3 regions of the Micromonospora sp. NPDC048040 genome follow, and region 2 is predicted to be linked to each of the others. Evidence: riboswitches for the same ligand, from Rfam matches in the RefSeq annotation. Region 2 holds a riboswitch; each other region holds the start of a gene.
The links. A riboswitch is a leader RNA that binds a small molecule or an ion and turns the genes downstream of it on or off. The one in region 2 is predicted to bind cobalamin.
Positions count from the first base shown of each region.

Region 1: linked by a shared signal. The riboswitch ahead of ACZ6O2_RS07840 (ABC transporter substrate-binding protein) and the one ahead of cobN (cobaltochelatase subunit CobN) in region 2 are both predicted to bind cobalamin.
Region 3: linked by a shared signal. The riboswitch ahead of bluB (5,6-dimethylbenzimidazole synthase) and the one ahead of cobN (cobaltochelatase subunit CobN) in region 2 are both predicted to bind cobalamin.

Region 1 is NZ_JBVJGT010000004.1:254,021-261,418, reverse strand. Features, by position in the region: gene ACZ6O2_RS07860 (sensor histidine kinase) at 1-656, opposite strand, end outside; gene ACZ6O2_RS07855 (hypothetical protein) at 834-1,199, opposite strand; gene ACZ6O2_RS07850 (ABC transporter ATP-binding protein) at 1,244-2,011, opposite strand; gene ACZ6O2_RS07845 (FecCD family ABC transporter permease) at 2,011-3,177, opposite strand; gene ACZ6O2_RS07840 (ABC transporter substrate-binding protein) at 3,201-4,208, opposite strand; cobalamin riboswitch at 4,238-4,420, opposite strand; gene ACZ6O2_RS07835 (ABC transporter ATP-binding protein) at 4,505-5,218, opposite strand; gene ACZ6O2_RS07830 (ABC transporter ATP-binding protein) at 5,215-6,270, opposite strand; gene ACZ6O2_RS07825 (ABC transporter permease) at 6,267-7,136, opposite strand; gene ACZ6O2_RS07820 (ABC transporter permease) at 7,129-7,398, opposite strand, start outside.
Region 2 is NZ_JBVJGT010000019.1:29,079-36,476, forward strand. Features, by position in the region: gene ACZ6O2_RS19470 (VWA domain-containing protein) at 1-1,047, opposite strand, end outside; gene cobN (cobaltochelatase subunit CobN) at 1,044-4,712, opposite strand; cobalamin riboswitch at 5,079-5,208, opposite strand; gene ACZ6O2_RS19480 (response regulator transcription factor) at 5,320-5,976, opposite strand; gene ACZ6O2_RS19485 (sensor histidine kinase) at 5,969-7,120, opposite strand; gene ACZ6O2_RS19490 (serine hydrolase domain-containing protein) at 7,229-7,398, shown strand, end outside.
Region 3 is NZ_JBVJGT010000006.1:190,342-197,739, reverse strand. Features, by position in the region: partial or broken gene ACZ6O2_RS10195 (hypothetical protein) at 1-137, shown strand, start outside; gene ACZ6O2_RS10190 (Rieske (2Fe-2S) protein) at 278-1,117, opposite strand; gene bluB (5,6-dimethylbenzimidazole synthase) at 1,267-1,896, opposite strand; cobalamin riboswitch at 1,934-2,128, opposite strand; gene ACZ6O2_RS10180 (EamA family transporter) at 2,268-3,185, shown strand; gene ACZ6O2_RS10175 (crotonase/enoyl-CoA hydratase family protein) at 3,228-3,989, shown strand; gene ACZ6O2_RS10170 (dihydrolipoyl dehydrogenase family protein) at 4,040-5,515, opposite strand; gene ACZ6O2_RS10165 (serine hydrolase domain-containing protein) at 5,607-6,671, shown strand; gene ACZ6O2_RS10160 (phytoene/squalene synthase family protein) at 6,693-7,398, opposite strand, start outside.

The DNA of each region.
Region 1 (7,398 bases), on a different contig from region 2:
GCGGCGGTGACGCTGGCACGCAGCTCCCCCGCCGCCCGCCGGTGCCGCTCGTCGAGATCGGTGGCCAGCTCCAGCCCGCCGGCCTTCAAGGCGATCAGCGCCAGGTCGTGGCCCAGGGAGTCGTGCATGTCCTGCGCGATGCGGGCCCGCTCCCGCATCCGGACCCGCTCGGCGGCGGCGCGCTGCTGCCGTTCGAGCAGGTCGGCGTGTTCCCAGCCGGCGTGGACGAGCGCCCGCTGCTGGCGGCGGTAGCGGCCGACCAGCCAGGGGAACACCCCGACGAAGAGCAGGGTGGTGGTGAGGAAGAACCAGGTGGTCACGCCCGAGCCGAGGACGCCGACCGTCAGCGCGGTCCCGCCCGCCGCGATCGCCGCGAACGTGTACGCGGCCGGGCGGGCCCGGGGCATCCGCAGACCCACCAGGTAGCTCATCACCGGAACGGCGAACACGAAGTTGCCCTCGAACGCGGTCGGCACCACGACGATGAGCAGGGAGACCGTCGGGTGGTGCCGGCTGACCACCACCGCGAGGGCCATCAGCAGGAGCGAGCCCGCCAGCCGCCAGCCGGCGTACGGGCCGGTCGGGGCGACGACCAGGTCCCAGGCGATCGGCGCCGACAGGACCGCCCAGAGCGACACGTCGGACAGGACCGTCACCCATGATCCGGCCCACCCGCCGGAGGGCGGCCCGCCGGACCGGGGAAAGGGCCGCCACCGCCGCCGCCCGCCGCGCCACCAACCTGCCACGCGGCCCAGGCTACAAAGCCCACCACCTGCGTCGTCACCCACGAAAGTCAGGTCGTCGGCACGACGGCCCGGGCAGCCCCGACCGCCTCACCCACCGGTGGGGAGCACCGGAGTGACCACCGACAGCTCCAGTGCGGCGGGCAGCGGCGCGACGCCCGGCCCGCCGGCGCGCACCCAGGCGGTGATGTCGTCGACCACGGAGTCGTGCAGGACGAGGCCGAACCAGACCGGCCGCGCGCCGGCCCGTCGCGCCGGCGGCGCGGGGTGGACGACGACCAGGTTGGACTGCGCGCAGAGGTCGAGGCAGGCGCTGACGCGTACCCGGTGCGGCGCCGGCAGCGCGGCCCGCAGTCGCCGCAGCTGCGCGTCGTGGTCGACGGCGGGGTGTTTGCGGGTGCTGCCGCAGCAGCAGTCCCGGCACACGGTGACCAGACAGCCCGGTGCGTCGGTCATGTCCGACTCCTTGGTCCCGGTCGAGCCCGGCGGCACGTGCCGGGTCATGACGCGGGCGGGTGGTAGGTGATGGTGGGCCGCCCGGTGCCGGGGTGCGTCGCCACGTCGGCCTGGACGCCGTAGACGTCGGCGAGCAGCCCGGGTGTGAGGACCTCGGCGGGCGGGCCGGCGGCGACGACCCGGCCGGCGGCCAGGACGACCACCGTGTCGCAGAACATGGCGGCCAGGTTGAGGTCGTGCAGCGCGGCGAGGGTGGTGACCCCGGTGCGGCGGACCAGGTGCAGCAGCTGCAACTGGTGGCCGATGTCGAGGTGGTTGGTGGGCTCGTCGAGTAGCAGCAGGAGCGGTTGCTGGGCGAGCGCGCGGGCCAGCTGGACCCGCTGCCGTTCGCCGCCGGAGAGGGTGTGCCAGCGACGATCGGCGTACCCGTCGAGGTCGACCCGGGTCAGCGCGTCGGCCGCGGCGGCGCGGTCGGCGTCGCTGTCCGACCATCGCGAGCGTCGGTGCGGGGTACGGCCGAGCAGCACCACCTCCCCGACGGTGAGGTCCAGGTCGGTGTCGGCGTGCTGGGCGAGCAGCGCGGCGCGGCGCGCCAGCGCGGCACGGGGCAGGGCGGCGACGTCGTCGCCGCCGACGGTGACCCGTCCGCTGTCGGGCGCGGCGAGCCGGGCGACGATCCGCAGCAGGGTGGTCTTGCCGCAGCCGTTGGGGCCGAGCAGCCCGACGAGGCTGCCCGCCGGCACGGCGCAGGTGACGTCGTCGAGGACCCGCCGGGCCGCGACGGCCCAGGACACGTCGGTGACGGTGAGCATCAGTCGCGCGCCTTCCGGTGCCCGGCCCACCGTCCCCGGGGTCGCCGCGAGTCGGCCGGCTGCGCCCGGTGCAGCAGGACCACGAAGGCGGGCACCCCGAGCAGCGCCGTCAGCACGCCCACCGGCAGTTCGCGGGGCACGAACAGGGTCCGCGCGGCGGTGTCCACCCAGACCATGAAGATCGCGCCGGCGAGGACGACGACGGGCAGCAGGCGCCGGTGGTCCGCGCCGGTGAGGAACCGGGCGGCGTGCGGCAGGATCAGCCCGACGAAACCCACCGCGCCGCTGATGGCGACCAGCGCCGCGGTGAGCAGCGCGGTGGCGACCAGCAGCAGCCACCGGACCCGGGTGACGGGCACGCCGAGGGTCTCGGCGGCGTCCTCGCCGAAGGCGAAGGCGTTGAGCGTGCGGGCGTACGCCGCCACGAGGGTGAGCACGGCGGCCAGCACCGGTACCACCCAGGCCAGGGCGGCCCAGTCGACGCGGGCCAGCGAGCCGGAGAGCCAGAAGGTGATGCTCTGCGTGGCGTGCGGGTCGGCGACCCAGACGATGACGAACGACGTCGCCGCCCCGCACAGCTGCGCGACGGCGACCCCGGCCAGCACCACCCGGGTGGGCGCCAGCGCGGCCCGCCTGCCGGCCACCACCGCCACGACGGCGAACGCGGCCAGCGCGCCGGTGAAGGCGCCCCCGGTGAGCGCCGCGACCCCGCCGCCGACGCCGAGGACGAGCACCGCGACCGCGCCGAGCGACGCCCCGGAGGAGACCCCGAGCAGGTACGGGTCGGCCAGCGGGTTGCGGGTGACGGTCTGCGTCACCGCCCCGACGGCCGCCAGCCCGGCGCCCACCACCGCAGCGCCGAGCACCCGGGGCAGGCGCAGCCGCCAGACGATGTGCTCGCGCAGCAGCGGCACGTCGGCGTGGGCCAGGCCCAGGCGGTCGGCCACGACGGCCCAGACCGTCGACACGGGGATGTCGGCCGGCCCGACGGTGACGGCCGCCCCGATCGACACGACCAGGCCCGCCAGCAGCGTGACCAGCAGCGCGACTGTGCCCACGGGACGGACGGGCCGGCCGCGCCGGACCCCGGAGGCGGTGGCGCCGGGGTCCGCGCCGGCCCGACCGCGCACGGCGCGGCGACGGGCCGCGGCGAGACGGTGGGCCACGGCGGTACGGCGCGCCACGGCGGTCAGCGGTCCGCTCCGGCGGGAAGCTGCGCCACCCCCGCGGCGAGCGCCTCGACGCCGAGCACCGCCCGCACCCCGGCGGAGGTGGACGAGAACGGGACGACGACGAACCGCTGCCCGGCCACCGCGGGCAGATCCTTGAGGGTGGGGTGCCGGGCCAGGAACGCCTGCTTCGCGGCGGCCGGGTCCCAGGTCGCGTCGACCAGCACGATCGCGTCGGGGTCGCGCGCGACGACGCTCTCCCAACTGGTGTCGGCCCAGCCGCCGGCAAGGTCGCCGAGGGCGTTGTCGACCCCGACCGCCGACATGATCATGTTGGGGCTGCCGCAGCAGGCGCCCACGCTCGGGGCGTCGGTGCCGGCGTCCCACCAGAGCACGGAGACGTCCCCCGTGCCGTCGAGCCTGGCGGCAGCGGCGGCGATCCGGGTGCGGTGGTCGGCGATGAGCCTCTCGGCCCGCTCCGGCACCCCGAAGACGGCCGCGACGTCCCGGATCTCGGCGAACACGTCCTCGACGGTGAGCTTCCCCGGCCGGTGCTGCTTCGGGCACCCGGCGGGTGAGAGGTAGGTGCCGATGCCGAGCCCCGCCAGGGCGGCCCGGTCGCCGACGCCCTCGTCACCGAAGGCGCTGTGGAACGAGGCGTAGACGAAGTCCGGCGCCGTCTCCAGGAGTTTCTCCTTGGCCGGGTACTTTCCGGACAGCACCGGCACCGATGCGTACGCGGCGGCGTGCTCGGGCAGGATCGCGTCGTCCAGGTACGCCGTGCCGGCCATGCGGTCGGCCAGGCCGAGCGCCAGCATGATCTCGGTGGCGGGCTGGTTCAGCGTGACCGCCCGCTGGGGCGGGGCGGCGACGGTGACCGGCGTGCCGCAGTTGGTCAGGGTGGCCGGCGCGCCGGATGCCGGGGCGGGGTCGTCGTCCGTGGCGCAGGCGCCGAGCAGGACGAGGAGGACGGACAGGGGCGCGGCTACGCGCCGGGACAGGGTGGACCGCACAGCGCGTACGCGCATCGGGACCGCCTTCCAGCACCTCGTGGACGGGTCATCGCAGTGCCGTGGCCGGTCTCCTGGCTGACGGGAGGTGCGTCCGTGGCCGGCCTTCCCAGGCGTGCGACACGCCCAGTGACCTCTGACGACGAGGGCCGCGGACTTCCCGATCACAGTGGCGAGGGCCGCACCGGTCTTCCACCGGCTTCCCGAACACCACGGCAGCGTCACCCTAGCCTGCGCCCGACCCCGAATGCCACGGTGACGAATGCCATGGAGCGGCCTTTCTCACCACTGTGGACGGTGCGGCGCGCGGCGGTTCACCCTTCCGGCGGGGGCGGAAGGTCGACGACCCGGGTCGCCCAGCGGGCCATCAGGGCCGGGTCGTGGGTGATCAGCAGGGCCCCGGCGCCGTGCTGTCGCTGGTAGTCGGTGATGACGGCGGCGAGGTGGGCCTGGGTGGAGGCGTCGAGCATGGCGGTGGCCTCGTCGCAGAGCAGGTAGGCCGGCCGGTGCACGAGCGCCCGGGCGAGGCAGGCCCGTTGCAGCTGCCCGTCGCTGACCGCGTGCGGGCGGCGGGCGAGCAGGTCCGTGGTGAGGCCGACGAGGTCGGCCAGCTCGGCCGCGCGGGCCCTGGCCTGCTCGGCCGGCACGCCGGTGGCGCGGAGCGGTTCGGCGACGATGTCCGCGAGGCTGAGCCGCGGGTCGGTGGCGGCGCGTGGGCTCTGGAACAGGATCGCGACGCGGGTGCGGACGGCCGCCGGCAGCCGGTGGCGGACTCCGGCGACCCGGTGACCGTCGAGGGTGACGTGCCCGGCGTCGGGGGCGTGCAGCAGGGCGAGTACCCGGGCCAGGGTGGACTTGCCGCTGCCCGAGGGCCCGCGCAGCCCGACCGTCTCGCCGGGGGCGACGTGCAGGTCGACGCGGTCGAGGACGCGCTGCCGACCGTAGGCGACGGTGACCTGGTGGGCGGCGAGCGCGGTGGCGGTCGCCTCCGGTCCGACGTGTTGACGGGTGGCCGTGGTCGTGGTCATGCCGGCGCTCCGACGGGCAGCGGGTGGTGGCAGGCGACCTGGCCGGAGCCGTCCACGACCGGGGTGGGCGGCGTGCGGCAGATGTCGGTGGCGCGGTCGCAGCGCGGGGCGAAGGCGCAGCCGGCGGGCAGGTCGGTGAGCATCGGCGGGTGGCCGGGCACGGGGCGGAACGCCCGCTCGGGCAGGGCGTCGAGCAGGCCGGCGGTGTAGGGGTGGGCGGGCGCGGCGAACAGCGCCTCGGTGGGCCGGCGCTCGACGACCCGGCTGGCGTACATGACGGCGACGGTGTCGGCGACGCGGCGGGCGGCGGCCAGGTCGTGGGTGATGAGCAGGACGGCGTTGCCGGCGTCGCAGCGGCGGCGCAGCAGGTCGAGGGTGTGGTCGGCCAGGGGCCGGTCGAGGCCGGTGGTGGGTTCGTCGGCGAGCAGCAGCGGCGGGTCGGGGGCGAGCGCGAGGGCGGTGGCCAGGCGTTGCGCCATGCCGCCGGACAGCTCGTGGGGGTGGCGGTCGAGGTCGGCGGGGGCGAGCCCGACGTCGGCGGCGACCCGCTCGGCCGCCGAGGGCGCGTCGCGGCGGGCGTGCCCGTGGGCGCGCAGGGTCTCCGCCAGCAGCCGCCGGCCGGTGCGTACGGGGGTCAGCGCGGTGGCGGGGCTCTGCGGCACCAGCCCGACCGCGCGGCCGCGTACGGCGCGGGCGAGGTGGCGCTCGGTGCAGCCGATCAGGTCGACCTGGTCCCCGCCGGGCGGGCGCAGCCGGGCGTGGCCCGAGACGGTGGCGTTGCCGGGGAGCAGGCCGAGCAGGGCGTGGGCGAGCACCGACTTGCCGCAGCCCGACTCCCCCACCACGGCCACCAGTTCGCCGGGGTGGACGGTCAGGCGCAGGTCGGTGACGGCCCGCACCACGGCGTCGCGGAGCTGGAAGCGGACGGTCAGCCCGTCGACCTCCAGCAGCGCGGGGCGCGGGCCGGCGGCGGCGCCGGCCGTGGCGGGCGTGGCGTCGCCGGTGGCGGCGGTGCGGGCCGTGGCGGCGCGGGGCTCGCGGGTGGTGGTCACAGGTTCAGCTCCGCTCGTACGCGCGGGTCGAGGCGGTCGCGCCAGCGGCCGGTGAGGGTGGCCAGGGCCAGCGTGACGACGACGAGGAGGAGGCCGGGGACGAGGCTGGCCCACCAGGCGCCGGTGAGCAGGGACCGCTGCCCGTCGTTGATCATGTTGCCGATGGAGGCCAGGTGCGGGGGCAGGCCGAGACCGAGGAAGGACAGCGCGGTCTCGTGCCAGACGGCGTGCGGCACCATCAGCGTGGTGGCCAGGGCCAGCCGGGGCAGCACGTGCGGGAGCAGGTGCCGGGTGATCACCCGCGCGCGGCTGGCGCCGCCGGCGATCGCGGCGTCGACGAACGGCCGGGTGCGCAGGCTGAGCAGCTCGGAGCGGACGATGCGGGCGGTGGAGAGCCAGTGTGTCAGCCCGATCGACACGATCACCGCGCCGAGGCTGGGGCGCAGCATCGCGACGATGAAGATGCCCAGCAGCAGGTGCGGCAGCGCCGCGATGGTGTCGACCACCCGCATCAGCACCCGGTCGACCCAGCCGCCGAGGGTGCCGGCGACCGCCCCGACGAGGCCGCCGATCACGGTGGCCACGAGCGCGGCGACCGCGCCGACGAGCAGGGAGACGCGCAGGCCGTAGAGGCTGCGGTGGGCCACGTCGCGGCCCAGGTCGTCGGTGCCGGCCGGGTGCGCGGCCGAGGGCGCGAGCCGGGTACGCGCCAGGTCGACGGCGCTCTCGTCGAGCGGCCAGAGGACGGGGGCGAGCAGGCAGGCGGCGACCGCGCCGACGAGCACGGCCCACGCGACGGTGGTACCGGCGCGGCCGGCACGCGGCTTCGGCTGCCGGACGCGGGCGGGGCGGGCGAGGTCAGTCATCGAGGCGTACCCGGGGATCGGCGGCGGTGTAGGCGAGGTCGGTGGCCAGGTTCGCGGCCAGCACCACGACGGTGGTGGCGAGGGTGGTCGCGGCCAGCAGCGGGAAGTCGCTGCCCAGCGCGGCCTGCACCGTCACCGCGCCGAGACCGGGCAGGGAGAACACGGTCTCGACCAGGACGGCGCCCCCGATCAGCTCGGGCAGGTGGGTGCCGACGAGGGTGAGGAACGGCAGCAGCGCGGTGCGCAGGGCGTGGCCGAACAG
Region 2 (7,398 bases):
GGGACCGCCGGGGCCGCCCGGGTCGTCGGGATCGTCGTCGCCGGCCCGGTCCAGGGCCTCGTCGAGGCGCTTCTCGTCCAGTCCGGGCGTGTCGAACGGGTCGCGGCGGCGGCGGTGCGGCAGCGCCAGCCGGGCGGCGACCCGGACGTCCTCCACCGTGACCACGTCCCGGCCGTGCCAGGCGGCGTGCGCCAGCGCGGTACGGGCGGTGACGATGTCGGCGCGCATGCCGTCCACGTCGAACGCCGCGCACACCTCGGCGATCCGGCGCAGTGCGGCGTCGGGCAGCAGCACCCGCTCCAGCCGCTGCCGGGCGGCGGCGACCCGGCGGGCGACCTGCGCGTCGGCGTCGGCCCAGCGGGCGGCGAAGCCGGCCGGGTCGGCGTCGGCGGCGAGCCGGCGGCGGACCACCTCGACGCGTACGGCCGGGTCGCGGCTGGCCCCGACCTCCACGGTCAGCCCGAACCGGTCCAGCAGCTGCGGGCGCAGCTCCCCCTCCTCCGGGTTCATCGTGCCGACCAGCAGGAACCGGGACGCGTGGCTGACCGAGACGCCCTCCCGCTCCACGTGGCAACGGCCCATCGCCGCGGCGTCGAGGAGCAGGTCCACCAGGTGGTCGTGGAGCAGGTTGACCTCGTCGACGTAGAGCACGCCGCGGTGGGCGGCGGCGAGCAGGCCCGGCTCGAAGGCGCGGACGCCCTCGCCGAGCGCCTTCTCCAGGTCGAGCGAGCCGACCACCCGGTCCTCGGCCGCGCCGACCGGCAGCTCCACCAGCCGGGCGGGACGCCGCTCGGCGGCCGGCCCGTCGGGGTGCGGGCCGTCCGGGCAGGACGGGTCGGGGGCGGCGGGGTCGCAGGCGAAGCGGCAGCCGGCCACCCGGTCCACGGGCGGCAGCAGCGCGGCCAGGGCCCGCACGGCCGTCGACTTGGCGGTGCCCTTCTCGCCGCGGACGAGCACCCCGCCGATCGCCGGGGAGACCGCGTTGAGCAGCAGGGCGAGCCGCATGTCGTCCATGCCCAGCACCGCGCTGAACGGGTAGGTGGTCATGAGCGTTCCTCCAGGTCGCCCTCGCTGGCCAGGTACGTCTCGCGGAGCCGGTCCAGGGTGGTCGGCTCGGGCGCGGCCCACAGGCCCCGGTCGGCCGCCTCGAGGAGCCGCTCGGTGATGCCGCGCAGCGCCCACGGGTTCGACTGCTCCAGGAACTCCCGGGTGGTCTCGTCGAAGACGTACGCGGCGGCGAGGTGCTCGTACATCCAGTCGTCGACGACGCCGGCGGTGGCGTCGTAGCCGAACAGGTAGTCCACGGTCGCGGCCAGCTCGAACGCGCCCTTGTAGCCGTGCCGGCGCATCGCGGCGATCCACTTCGGGTTGACCACCCGGGCCCGGAACACCCGCCGGGTCTCCTCGCCGAGGGTGCGGGTGCGCACGTCGTGCGGCATCGCCGAGTCCCCCACGTACGCGGCCGGGGCGGCGCCGGTGAGGTGACGGACCATCGCCACCATCCCGCCGTGGTACTGGAAGTAGTCGTCGGAGTCGACGATGTCGTGCTCGCGGGTGTCCTGGTTCTTCACCGCCACCGCGATCCGGGCGAAGGAGCGTTCCATGTCGGCGCGCGCCTCCCGCCCGTCCAGCCCCCGGCCGTAGGCGTAGCCGCCCCAGACGGCGTACACCTCGGCGAGATCGGCGTCGCTGCGCCAGTTGCGGGAGTCGATCAGCGGCAGCAGCCCGGCCCCGTACGCGCCCGGCTTGGAGCCGAAGACGCGGGCGGTGGCCCGCCGCTCGTCGCCGTGCTCGGCGAGGTCGGCGGCGACGTGTGCGCGGACGAAGTTCTGCTCGGCCGGCTCGTCCAGGGCGGCGACCAGCCGCACCGCGTCGTCGATGAGCGCGACCACGTGCGGGAAGGCGTCCCGGAAGAAGCCGGAGATCCGCACGGTGACGTCGACGCGGGGGCGGCCCAGCTCGGCCGGCGGCACCACCTCGACGCCGGTGACCCGGCGGGAGCGGTCGTCCCAGGTGGGGCGGCAGCCGAGCAGCGCGAGCACCTCGGCGACGTCGTCACCCTGGGTGCGCATGGCGCTGGTGCCCCAGACGGTCAGGCCGACGGAGCGCGGGTACTCGCCGGTGTCGGCGAGGTGCCGGGCGAGCAGCGAGTCGGCCAGGGCCACCCCGACGTCCCAGGCGTTGCGGCTGGGGATCGCCTTGGGGTCGACGGAGTAGAAGTTCCGGCCGGTGGGGAGCACGTTGACCAGGCCCCGGGTGGGCGAGCCGGACGGGCCGGGCGGCACGAAGCGCCCGTCGAGCGCGCCCACCACCCGGTCGATCTCGTCGGTCGTGCGGTCCAGCCGGGGCACCAGCTCGGTGGCGGCGAAGCGGAGCACGGCGGCGGCGTCCGGGACGGCCCGGCCGGTGACCTCCTCGACCACGGCGTCGACCTTGTCGGTGTCCCAGCCGAGGGTCTCCATGCCGACGACCAGCCGGCGCGCGAGGGCCTCGATCAGGTCGACGGCGTCGGCGGCGGTGCCGGCCGGCCCGTCGACGGTGTCGGTCAGCGCCTCGGGCAGCGCCAGCCGCTGGCCCGGCGCGGCGAGCAGCGCCTGCTCGTCGAGGCCGTACGCGGCGGCGAGGGCCTGGCGCAGGCCGGGCAGGGCGCGGGCGCCGCCCCAGACCTGCGGGGCGCGCAGCACAGCGAGGACGAGGTTGACCCGGGGCTCGCCGGTGGGCGCGGCGGCGAGGATGTGCAGGCCGTCGCGGATCTGCACGTCCTTGACCTCGCAGAGGTACCCGTCGAGGTGCAGCACGAAGTCGTCGAAGTCCTCGGCGGCCGGCATGTCCTCGGCGTGCAGGTCGTGGTGCAGCTCGGCGGCGCGCACCAGGGCCCAGATCTGCGCCTGCACGGTGGGCACCTTGGCGGGGTCGAGCGCCTGCACGGTGGCGTACTCGTCGAGGAGTTGCTCCAGCTTCGCCAGGTCGCCGTACGTCTCGGCGCGGGCCATCGGCGGCACCAGGTGGTCGACGACGACGGCGTGCGCGCGGCGCTTGGCCTGGGTGCCCTCGCCGGGGTCGTTGACGATGAACGGGTAGACCAGCGGCAGGTCGCCGAGGACGGCGTCGGGGGCGCAGTCGGCGGCCAGCCCGAGACCCTTGCCGGGCAGCCACTCCAGGGTGCCGTGCTTGCCCAGGTGCACCACCGCGTCCGCGCCGAAGCCGCCGTCGGTGGCGGGCGCGGCCAGCCAGCGGTACGCGGCCAGGTAGTGGTGGCTGGGCGGCAGGTCCGGGTCGTGGTAGATGGCGATCGGGTTCTCGCCGAAGCCGCGCGGCGGCTGGATCAGCAGCACCACGTTGCCGAAGCGCAGCCCGGCCAGCACGATGTCCCCGCCGTCGGTGTAGAGCCCGCCGGGCGGCTCCCCCCAGTGGGCGAGCATCCGCTCCCGCAGCTCCGCCGGCGCCTGGTCGAACCAGCGCCGGTACGTCCCCCCGGGCACCCGCGCCTCGGCGGCGGCGAGCTGTTCCGGGGTGAGCCACTCGACGTCGTGTCCCCCGGCGGCGATGAGGGCGTGGATGAGCGCGTCCCCGTCGTCGGGCACCGGGGCGTCGCCGAGGTGGTAGCCGGCCTCGGCGAGGGCGGCCAGCAGCCGGACCGCCGAGGCCGGGGTGTCCAGGCCGACGGCGTTGCCGACCCGGGAGTGCTTCGTCGGGTAGGAGCTGAGCACGACCGCGAGCCGCTTGTCGGCGTTGGGCACGTGCCGCAGCCGGGCGTGCCGCACGGCGATGCCGGCCACCCGGGCGGCCCGCTCCGGGTCGGCGACGTAGCCGGAGAGCCCGTCGGCGTCGATCCGCTTGAACGAGAACGGCACGGTGACGATCCGGCCGTCGAACTCGGGGATGGCCACCTGCATCGCGGCGTCCAGCGGGGACAGTCCGGCGTCGCTGCCGGCCCACTGCTCGCGGGTGCTGGTGAGGCAGAGCGCCTGGATCACCGGCACGTCGAGGGCGGCGAGCGCCCCCACGTCCCAGGCGTCCTCGTCGCCCCCGCCGGAGGCGTCGGCGGCGACCGTGCCGCCGGCGGCGAGCACGGTGACCAGCAGGGCGTCGCAGCGGCCGAAGAGCCCGAGCGGTCCCGCGCCGGCGGTGAGGCCGCGCAGCGAGCCGCAGAAGATCGGTAGCGGGTTGCCGCCGGCCGCGTCGACGGCGTCGGCGAGGGCGTCGACGAAGCCGGTGTTGCCGGCGAGGGCGTGCGCCCGGTAGAAGACGATCCCGACGGTCGGCCGGTCGGGCCGCACGGGACGGTCACCGTGGACGCCGTACGTCGGGGTCGGCGCGGGCGGGGCGAACCCCTCGCCGGTGAGCAGCACCGTGTCGGAGAGGAACCGGGCGAGCTGGGCGAGGTTCCCGGGGCCGCCCTCGACCAGGTAGGCCAGCGCCTGGGTGGCCACCCCGGCGGGGACGGTGGAGGCCGCCATCAGTTCCGCGTCCGGCAGGGCCTCGCCGCTGAGCACGACCGTGGGCACGCCGGAGGCCAGCACCGTGGCGAGCCCGTCCGGCCACGCCTGCCGGCCGCCGAGCAGGCGTACGACCGCGAGGTCCACGCCGTCGAGCAGCGCGGGCACGGCGTCGGCGGCGACCCGGGCGGGGTTGGCGAGGCGGTAGTCGGCGCCGCTGGCGCGGGCGGCGAGCAGGTCGGTGTCGGCGGTGGACAGCAGCAGGATGCGCACGGACGGCTCCGGAGAGTGACGCCCGGATCGACGCGAGGACGATCGGGCGGTACGAGGGGTGGGCGCGGTTCAGCGGGTACGGCGGGCCGGGAAGCGGCTCACCGGCGGGCCGGCGGGGTCGGGCGGCGCGGTGCGGGCGTCAGGGACGGGCGACGCGTCCGACCGCTGCGGGGCGGCCGGGGGCGGGCACACCACGGCCGGCCGGACGCGCGGCGCGGCGGCCGGACGGGGCTGCGGAAACGCGGCTGCTCGCCGGCGCGCTGGCGCGGCCGGGCACGATGCGACGATGATCGTCGATGGCGGAGACGCGGTGCGTCATCGGGTCCTCCTCGGGTGTCCACGCCCTGGGGTCACTCCCGACGGCCGAAGTATCCTGGCTCCCGGATCGACGCTCACCCCCGGTCTTCCAACCGCGCACGCACGGCCGTGACTCACGAGGGGGGATCGCTCCCCGGTGACAGTGGCGGGACCGCGCCGGAATCGCACCGGCTTCCTTCACTGCCGTCAGGCCGCGAATGCTGCCACACCCCCGGTCCCCAGGTCAACGCGACGGGATCGGACGCCGACCCGCCGGGCCGGCGCGGCGTGCGCGACGGTCGACGTCACCTCACCGGTCGGCGAGCCCCGACTCGTAGCCCGCGATCACCAGTTGCGCCCGGTCGCGGACGCCCAGCTTCGTCAGCAACCGGCCGATGTGCGTCTTGACGGTGCCCCGGCTGAGGTGCAGGTGCTGCTCGATCTCGGTGTTGGACATCCCACGGGTGATCAACGTCAACACCTCCCGCTCCCGCGGGGTCACCCCGTCGAGCCGTCCCGGCACCCGTCGGGCCGCCGGCATCCGGGTGAACTCGGCGATGAGCCGACGGGTGACGCTGGGGGCCAGCAGCGCCTCGCCCGCGGCGACCACCCTGATCGCGTCGAGCAGCCGGACGGGGGACGTGTCCTTGAGCAGGAAGCCGCTCGCCCCGGCCCGCAGCGCCCGGTACACGTGATCGTCGAGGTCGAAGGTGGTGAGGACGAGCACCCGGGGCGCGTCCCGGCCGGCGGTGACCTGCTCGGTGGCGGTGATGCCGTCCATCTCGGGCATCCGGACGTCCATCAGCACCACCTCGGGCGCGTACGTCCCCGCGAGTTCGACGGCCGCCCGGCCGGTGCCCGCCTCGGCCACCACGGTCATTCCCGGGGTGGCGTCGACCAGCAGCCGGAGGGTGCCGCGCAGCAGCACGTCGTCGTCGGCCAGGAGCACGCGTACGGGCTCACCCATCGTCCGACACCGCCGGAGTGAACGGCAGCCGGGCGCGCACGGCGAAGCCGCCGCCGGGCTCGACGCCGGCCTCCAGGGCACCGCCGTGCATCACGGCACGCTCGCGCATGCCCCGCAGCCCGTGGCCGGGCGGCCCGACGGCGCGCCCCGACCCCCCGTCGTCGACGACGGCGACCGCCAGCACCCCGGGCTCGACCGCCACGGCGAGCCGACAGCGGGTCGGGCCGGCGTGGCGCAGCACGTTGGTGAGCGCCTCCTGCACGATGCGGTACGCCGAGGCCTGCACGGCCGCGGGCACCCGGGTCAGGTCGGCCGCCCCGTCGACGTCGACGGTGACACCGGCGGACCGGACGGCCTCGACCAGCCGGTCGAGTTCGGCGAAGCTCGGCGCGGTGTCGGCCGGGTCGCGCAGCGCGCCGAGCACGACCCGGATGTCGTCGAGCGCGCTCCGGCTGACCCGCTCGATCGTGCCCAGGGCGGCCCGGCCCTGCTCGGGATGGCTGTCCGCCAGGTGGTTGGCGACGGCCGCCTTCATGGCGATCAGGCTGAGGCTGTGCCCGACCACGTCGTGGATGTCCCGGGCGATGCGCAACCGTTCCTCGGCCACCGCCTGGTCGGCACGCGACGCGGCGAGTTGGGCGACGTGACGTCGACGGGCGCGCACCGCGCGGGCGAGCGCCCACGAAGCGGCGACGACGGTCGCGGCGTAGAGCAGGACCGGAACCGGCGTGGCGGCGAACGACTCCTCCCCCGCCCGGGTCGGGACGATCGGCAGCCCGGGGACCGTGCCGCCCGCCAGCCCCGCGCCCGTGAGGGCGGCCAGCACCACGACGAGCGCCGACACGCCGTCCCGGGTGGAGGTGGCCAGCGCGACCGGGTAGAGCGCGAACGCGACCGCGAACACCACCGCGTCGCCGGCCACCCCGACGGCGACCGCCACCGCCCCCGCCAGCACCACGACGGCGAGCACCGGCGCCGGCCAGCGCCGGCGGACGGCGAGCGGAGCCCCGAACAGCACCGCCAGGCCACCGGCGAGCGCCGGGGCGCCGGGCGTCCGGAACACCGTGAGGAGCACGAGGGCGACGCCCACCAGCGCGTCGAACGCCATCAACTGCCGCAGCCCGAGCCGCCCCGAGGTGACCACCGGACCACCGTATCCACCGGCCGGCCGCCGGGCGTCGGACCACGGTCCGATCCCGGGTTCGGACCACGATCCGATGTGCGGGGTCCCCGACCGGCCGAAACTCCGACCATGATCACGCGACTCCTCGTCCTGGCCGGTGCGGTGGCGCTCGCCGCGCCGCCCGCCCCGGCGGCCCCGGCCGCGCCCCCGGCCGGGATCGGCGCCGCCGCCGTCGACGCCGCCGTCCGCCAGTACCGCGACGCCACCGGGCTGCCCGGCGCCGCGGTGGCCGTCACCCG
Region 3 (7,398 bases), on a different contig from region 2:
TCTGGGACGACGACCCCGGCACCCCGGGCGGCCCCGGCGGCGGGGACACCGGCGGGGGCGGCGACTCGGGCGGCGGGGGCGGCGGCGGGAAGTGCCAGTGGAACGGCCGCACGGTGAAGTGCTACGACGACGTGCTCGCCACCGCCGCCCCTAACCCACCCAACCCAGCGTCTCGCTCAACTCATCGCGCCCTGACGATTGCACTCACCACTTGACGCCGCTCCGATCAGGACCGCAACAACTTCATGATCAACGGCATGAGGGTGGGGTGGGTGGGTCAGGGGAGGCGGGTTTCCAGCATGCCGTTGACGATGCGGGTGGGCAGGACCTGCTGGTCGTTGCCGGACGGCCCGTGCACGACCTCGCCGCCGTTGAGCCGGAACGTGCTGCCGTGCCACGGGCAGACCACGCACGCGTGCCCGTCGATCTCCTGCACCTCGCCCTCGCCGAGCGGGCCACTCTGGTGCGGACAGCGCTCCAGCATCACGGTGACCTCGTCGCCGTGCCGGTAGAGGATCACCGAGACGTCGTCGATCTCCCGAGTGATCAGCTTTCGCTGCGGCAGGGCGGACATGTCCGCGATCGAGTGCCAGCCGTCACTCATCCGGTGCAGCTCGGAAATGCTCTGGTTGACCTGCGCGCCCTGCTTGTACGCCAGGTGCCCGCCGATGTACGCCCCCATGCTCGCGGCGCTGAGCCCGAGGAAGCCGAGCGTACGGCCGAGGTTGTGCCGGCCGGTCATCCGGGCGGCCACGGAGCTGGCGTAGAACGCCAGGCCGACGCTGTTGGAGGCGGCGTGCACCAGGCCGATCCGGCGCTGGTCTCGGGCGAGGGCTGCCCAGTCGTTGAGCCCGGCGACCGCAGCCGGCAGGGCGCTGATGGTGCCCACCGCGCACAGCGTGGTGGCGGCGCGGCGCTGCCCCTGCATCAGGTCCAGCACGGCCGTGCTGAGCCACGCGCCGACCGGCACCTGCACCATCGCCGGGTGCAGCGGGTGCCCCAGCCAGACACCGTGCAGCAAGTCGCGAACGCGCCTTGGGCGGAGGGTGGCCTGGACGGCCCGCTGCAACCGGTCGCCGATCCGGTCCAGCGCGGAGGCCTGCTCGATCTTCGTCATGAGTGCTCGCACCCGGACCGACTTCCCGGCAGGAGCGACCGCAAACCGGTCTCCGGTGACGGATCCGCAGCGGTACGTGACGAGGCCCCTGCCGACCCGGAACCGGGCGGGCCCCGGCCGGATGGGGCCCACCCTCCGCGATGGTGCGGTCAGCGGTCCGGCGGCGTCCAGCGGTCGTGGTGGATCGCCTCGGCCAGCGGGCGCTTCTGCCGCCAGCCGTGCCGGGCCAGGTCGGGCACGGCCTCGAAGTGGGTGACCGGCCCGAGGCAGAGCCACGCCACCGGCCGTACGCCGTCGGGGATGCCGAGCAGCTCGGCCAGCCAGGGCTCCCGGTAGAACGACACCCACCCGACGCCGAGCCCCTCGGCGGTGGCAGCCAGCCAGAGGTTCTGGATGGCGAGGCAGGCCGAGTAGAGCCCGGTGTCGGCGATGGCGTGCCGCCCGAGCACGGCGGGGCCACCGCGGGCCGGGTCGTAGGTGACCACCACGGACAGGGTGGACTCCAGCACCCCGTCGATCTTGATGCGGGCGAACCGCTCGGCCGCCTCCCCGTCCAGGGTGGCGGCGAAGGTGTCCCGCTCGGTCAGGACGTGCTCGTGGAACCGGCGCCGCAACTCGGGGTCGCGGACGAGGACGAAGTCCCAGGGCTGGGAGTAGCCGACGCTCGGCGCGGCGTGCGCCGCGGTCAGGACGCGGTGGAGCGTCCCGTCGGGCACCGGCGCCCCGGTGAACTGGCCGCGGACGTCCCGGCGGCGATGGATGACGTCGTAGAGATCCAAGGCAGGCTCCCGCTGCGCTCGGCCCACGCTCCGGGCGTGGGCACGTGACCGCGAGGCCGGTCTTCGGACTCCCGGATCGACGCCTGGCCGTCCGCCTTCCCGGCCCGGGCGGGCCAGTGGCTGCGCTCTCGCGCGTGGACGGTGGCTCCCCGGTCACCGCGGCGGGCCCGTGCCGGATTCGCACCGGCTTCCCGATTCTCCCCGCTCGCGCGGGGCACCTCACATGATCGTGCCGCCCGGCATGCTAGCGCCGCGCCACCCGGACCCGCCGCCCCGCCGCCCGGCCGGACCCGCCAAGGGCCGGGCCCGACCGCCGGCCGGGCGTGGAAATCCGGTCGCGGGCCGCGCCGTCCGCGACCAGTGTGGTCCGGGTGTACGCACTCGCCTCCCGCCCGCTGCCGGCCGGCCACCCGGCGGCCCGGCTGACCGTCGCCCTCGGCCGGCCCCGGGCCGTGCCGCCGCCGCTGCTGATGCTGCTGGGCATGCTCTCCACGCAGGTCGGTGCGGCCGTCGCCAAGCAACTCTTCGGCAGCACCAGCGCCGGCGGTACGACCACGCTGCGGCTCGGCTTCGCCGCGCTGATCCTGCTGCTCGTGGCCCGGCCCGGGCTGCGGCTGGGCTGGCGCGCCGCCGGCCTGGTCGGGGCGTTCGGGCTCACCCTGGCGCTGATGAACCTCGCCTTCTACGCGGCGCTGCACCGGGTGCCGCTCGGCGTGGCGGTCACCATCGGTTTCGCGGGGCCGCTGCTGGTGTCGCTCGCCGGCAGCCGCCGGCCCGCCGACGTGGCGTGGGCGGTCCTGGCGGGCGGCGGGGTGCTGCTGATCAGCGGGCTCGGCGGGACCGGGGTGGACCGGGTGGGGCTGCTGCTGTGCGTCGCCATCGCGGTCGGCTGGGCCGGGTACGTACTGCTCGGCAAGGCGGTCAGCGCCCGCGTGCCGGGCAGCCAGGGTCTCGCGCTGGGGATGGCCGTCGCCGCGCTCGCCGTACTGCCGTTCGGGGTCGCCGGCAGCGGCACGGCGCTGCTCGATCCGTGGACCCTCGCGCTGGGCGTCGCGGTGGCACTGCTGTCGTCGGTGCTGCCGTACTCGGCCGAACTGGCCGCGCTGCGCCGGATGCCGGCCCGGGTCTTCGCGATCCTGCTCAGCCTGGAGCCGGCGATCGGCGCGCTGGTCGGGCTGGTCCTGCTGGGCGAGCTGCTGGCCTGGCCGCAGGCGGCCGGTGTGGCGTGCGTGGTCGGCGCCGCGCTGGGCGCGACCCTGGTCCGCCCCCGCGCCACGAAGGCGCGCTGACGCCCCCTGGCGCCGCCGGCACCACCGGGGCATGCTGTGCCGATGGGCGTACGCGTCGAGCACGACGGGCCGGTGACCACGGTGATCCTGGACCGGCCGGCGGCCCGCAACGCGGTCGACGGGCCGACGGCCCGGGCCCTGGCCGACGCGTTCCGCGCCTTCGAGGCCGACCCCGACGCGGCGGTGGCCGTACTCTGGGGCGCCGGCGGCACGTTCTGCGCGGGGGCCGACCTGAAGGCGATCGGCACCCCGAGCGGCAACCGGGTCGAGCCGGAGGGGGACGGCCCGATGGGCCCGACCCGGATGACGCTCGGCAAGCCGGTGATCGCCGCGATCTCCGGTCACGCCGTGGCCGGCGGGTTGGAGCTGGCGCTCTGGTGCGACCTGCGGGTCGCCGAGTCCGACGCGGTCCTCGGGGTGTTCTGCCGGCGCTGGGGGGTGCCGCTGATCGACGGGGGGACGGTCCGGCTGCCCCGGCTGATCGGCGAGAGCCGGGCGATGGACCTGATCCTCACCGGCCGGCCGGTGCCGGCCGAGGAGGCGTACGCGATGGGGCTGGTGAACCGGCTGGTCGCCCCGGGTGAGGCGCGGGCGGCGGCCGAGCGGCTGGCGGCCGAGATCGCCCGGCACCCGCAGACCTGCCTGCGCAATGACCGGGCCGCCGTGCTGGCCGGCGCGGGCCAGCCGGAGCCGGCGGCGCTGGCGACCGAGCTGGCGTACGGGATGGACTCGCTCGCCGCCGACGCGGCGGCCGGGGCGGCCCGGTTCGCCGCCGGCGCCGGGCGGCACGGCGCGGCCGTCTAGCGCTGGCGGCACGGCGCGGCCGGCTAGCGCTGGCGGCACGGCGCGGCCGGCTAGCGCAGGTGCCGCAGCGCGTCCTCGATGGCACGGTGGAACGTCGGGTAGGCGTAGATCATGTGCCGGAGCCGGGCCAGCGGCACGGCCGCGTGCACCGCCACCACCAGCCCGGAGAGCACCTCGCCGCCGGCCGGTCCGACCGACGTCGCGCCGACCAGCACGCCCTGGTCGGCGTCGGCGACCAGCTTGACGAAGCCCTCGTTGCCGCTCTTGTGGATCCAGCCGCGCGCCGACGACGACAGCTCGGCGAGGCCGACCTGCACGTTGATCCCGCGCTCGCGGGCCTGCCGTTCGGTGAGGCCGACCGCGCCGATCTCGGGGTCGGTGAAGGTGACCCGGGGCAGCGCGCGGTAGTCGGCGGGCGGCACCGCGCCGGCGGAGGCGCCCGGCCCGGCGGCGCCGGACGCGCTGACCACGCCGGCCGCGCCGCCCGTCACGCGGGCGGTGCCGCTGGCGTCCGGCCCGCCGTCGGCGCGCCGGGCGTGGTCGAGCACGTCGGCGACGACGATCCCCGCCTGGTACATGGCGACGTGGGTGAACGCGCCCTCCCCGGTGACGTCGCCGACCGCCCACATCCCGTCGGTGACGCGCAGCCGGTCGTCGACGGCCAGGTACCGCTGGCCGGCGTCCACCCCGACGGTGTCCAGGCCCAACTCGTCGAGGTGGGCCCGACGGCCGGTCACCACCAGCAGCCGCTGCCCGGTGAACTCCGCCCCGTCGGCCCCGCGCAGCGTGAAGCCGCGCCCGTCGTGGCGGACCCGCTCCGCCCGTACGCCGGTGTGGATCTCCACCCCGTCGGCGCGCAGCGCGGCGGCGGCCACCTCGGACGCCTCCGGCTCCTCGACCGCGAGCACCCGGCCCGCCGCCTCGACGACGGTGACGCGGACGCCGAACCTGGCGAACACCTGGGCCAGTTCCAGGCCGATCGCGCCGCCGCCCAGCACCAGCAGCGACTCCGGCAGCTCCTCGACCTCGATCGCCTGGCGGTTGGTCCAGTACGGCGTGTCGGCCAGCCCGTCGACCGGCGGCACGGACGGCTTGGTGCCGGTGCCGAGCACGATTCCGTGCCGGGCCTGGAAGACCCGCTCGCCGACCCGGACCCGGCCGGGGCCGTCGAGGCGGGCGCTGCCCCGGACGAACCGGCCGCCCTTGCCGGTGAAGCGTTCCACGGCGACCGTGTCGTCCCAGGTGTCGGTGGCCTCCTCGCGGATCCGCTTCGCCACGGGCGCCCAGTCGGGCCGGACCTGGGCGGTGCCGGCGAGCCCGTCGACCCGGCGCGCCTCGGCGATCGCGTTGGCCGCCCTGATCATCATCTTGCTCGGGATGCATCCCCAGTACGGGCACTCCCCGCCGACCAGGTCACGCTCGACGCCGACGACGGTCAGCCCGGCCTCGGCGAGCCGCCCGGCCACCTCCTCGCCGCCGACCCCGAGCCCGACCACGACCACGTCCACCAGTTCCGGCTCCGCCATCCCGCCAGCATTCCGCACCACCCGGTCTCCGACCACCCGGCCGGCGCGATATTCGCTGCCCGGGCGGTGGTCGGCCGCCTACGGTGGCCGGATGCGCGCCCGCTTCTCCGCCGTCCACGACTGCTTCGCCGACCTGCTCGCCAGCGGCCGGGAGACCGGGGCCGGCCTGGCGATCTGGTACGACGGGGAGCCGGTCGTCGACATCGTCGGCGGGGAACGGTCGCCGGGGCGGCCGTGGCTGCCGGAGACGCTGGTGAACGTCTACTCGGTCGGCAAGCCCGTCGCCGCGCTCTGCCTGCTGATGCTGGTCGACCGGGGCCGGCTCGGCCTGGACGACCCGGTCGCCGCGCACTGGCCGGACTTCCGCACCGCGGCCACCGTCCGGCAGGTGCTCGCGCACACCGCCGGACTACCGACCTTCCCGGTGCCCCGGCCGGCCGCCGCGGTCGCCGACTGGGACCTGCTCTGCGCCGACCTCGCCGCCGCCGGGCCGGAGTGGCCGCCGGGTTCCGTCGCGGGCGAGCACGCCTGGACGTACGGGCATCTGGTGGGCGAGCTGGTGCGGCGGGTCGACGGGCGGTCGGTGGGCCGCTTCCTGGCCGAGGAGATCGCCGGGCCGTGGCGGCTGGACCTCGGCTTCGGCCTCGGCGAGGCGGACCGGCGGCGCTGCGCCGAGCTGCGGTACGGCGACCCGGGGTGGCCGGACCGGGTGGCCGGCACGCCGGGATCGCTCTGGGCGCGGGCGCTGGACAACCCGCCCAGCGGGCGGGACCTGGCGGTGGTGAACAGCCCGCTCTGGCGGGGCGCGGAGGTGCCGGCGGTCAACCTGCACTCGACGGCGGGCGCTCTGGCCCGGCTCTACGCTGGCCTGCTCGCCGGCGGCGTCCTCGACGGCGTACGCCTGTTCAGCCCGGAGCTGGTGGGCGAGGCGACGCGGGTCCAGTACGACGGCGACGACCTGCTGCTGGGCCGGCGCACCCGGTGGACGCTGGGCATGCAGTGGGACGAGGACGGTAGTTGGGGCATGGGCGGGATCGGCGGCAGCTCCGCCTGGGCCGACCCCGCGCGCGGCTACACCTTCGCCTACGCCACGTCCCATCTGGCCGACCACGACCGGGTCGACGCCCTGGTGGACGCCCTGCACTCCTGCCTCTGACCCCCCGGGGCGGCGCGGCCGTCACGGGGCGGGCACGGGGACCGGGGCGGTCGCCACGGCGGGCCCGGGGATCACCACGGGCGTGCCGGTCGGGGTGAGCAGGGCGCGGGCGGCCACCGCCAGCCGGCGGCGCCGCGGCACCAGCGCCCGGCCGGCGAAGACGTCGTAGTCCTGCGCGGCCACCTCGTCGAGGATGCCGCCGTACAGCGCGTACGCGGTGCGCATGCACGCCTGCGAGGCGGGCGCGAGCAGCGTGATCCCGGGTGCCGCGGCGGCGTAGTGCGCCTGGGCGCGGCCCACCTCGTACGCGATCAACTCCCGGATCCGGGGCGTGGCGCGCCCCCGGGCGCGGGCCTCGGTCAACTCCTCGCGGGTGACGCCGAACAGGGCGAGGTCGTCGTCGGGCAGGTACGTCCGCCCGCGCTCGAGATCCTCGCCGATGTCCCGGATGAAGTTGGTGAGCTGGAAGGCGAAGCCGAGCTGGCGCGCCGGCTCGCGGGCCGCAGCCGGGTCGGAGCTGCCCAGGATCGGCAGCATCATCGTGCCGATGACGGCCGCCGAGCCCTCCATGTAGTCGAGCAGGTGGTCGTAGGTGCGGTACGAGGTGACCGTCAGGTCCATCGCCATGCTCTTGAGGAACGACACGAAGTCGTCCCGGTCGAGATCGAAGACGGCGATGGTGTGCAGCACGGCCGGGAGCAGCGGGTCGTCGACCGGCTGGCCGTGC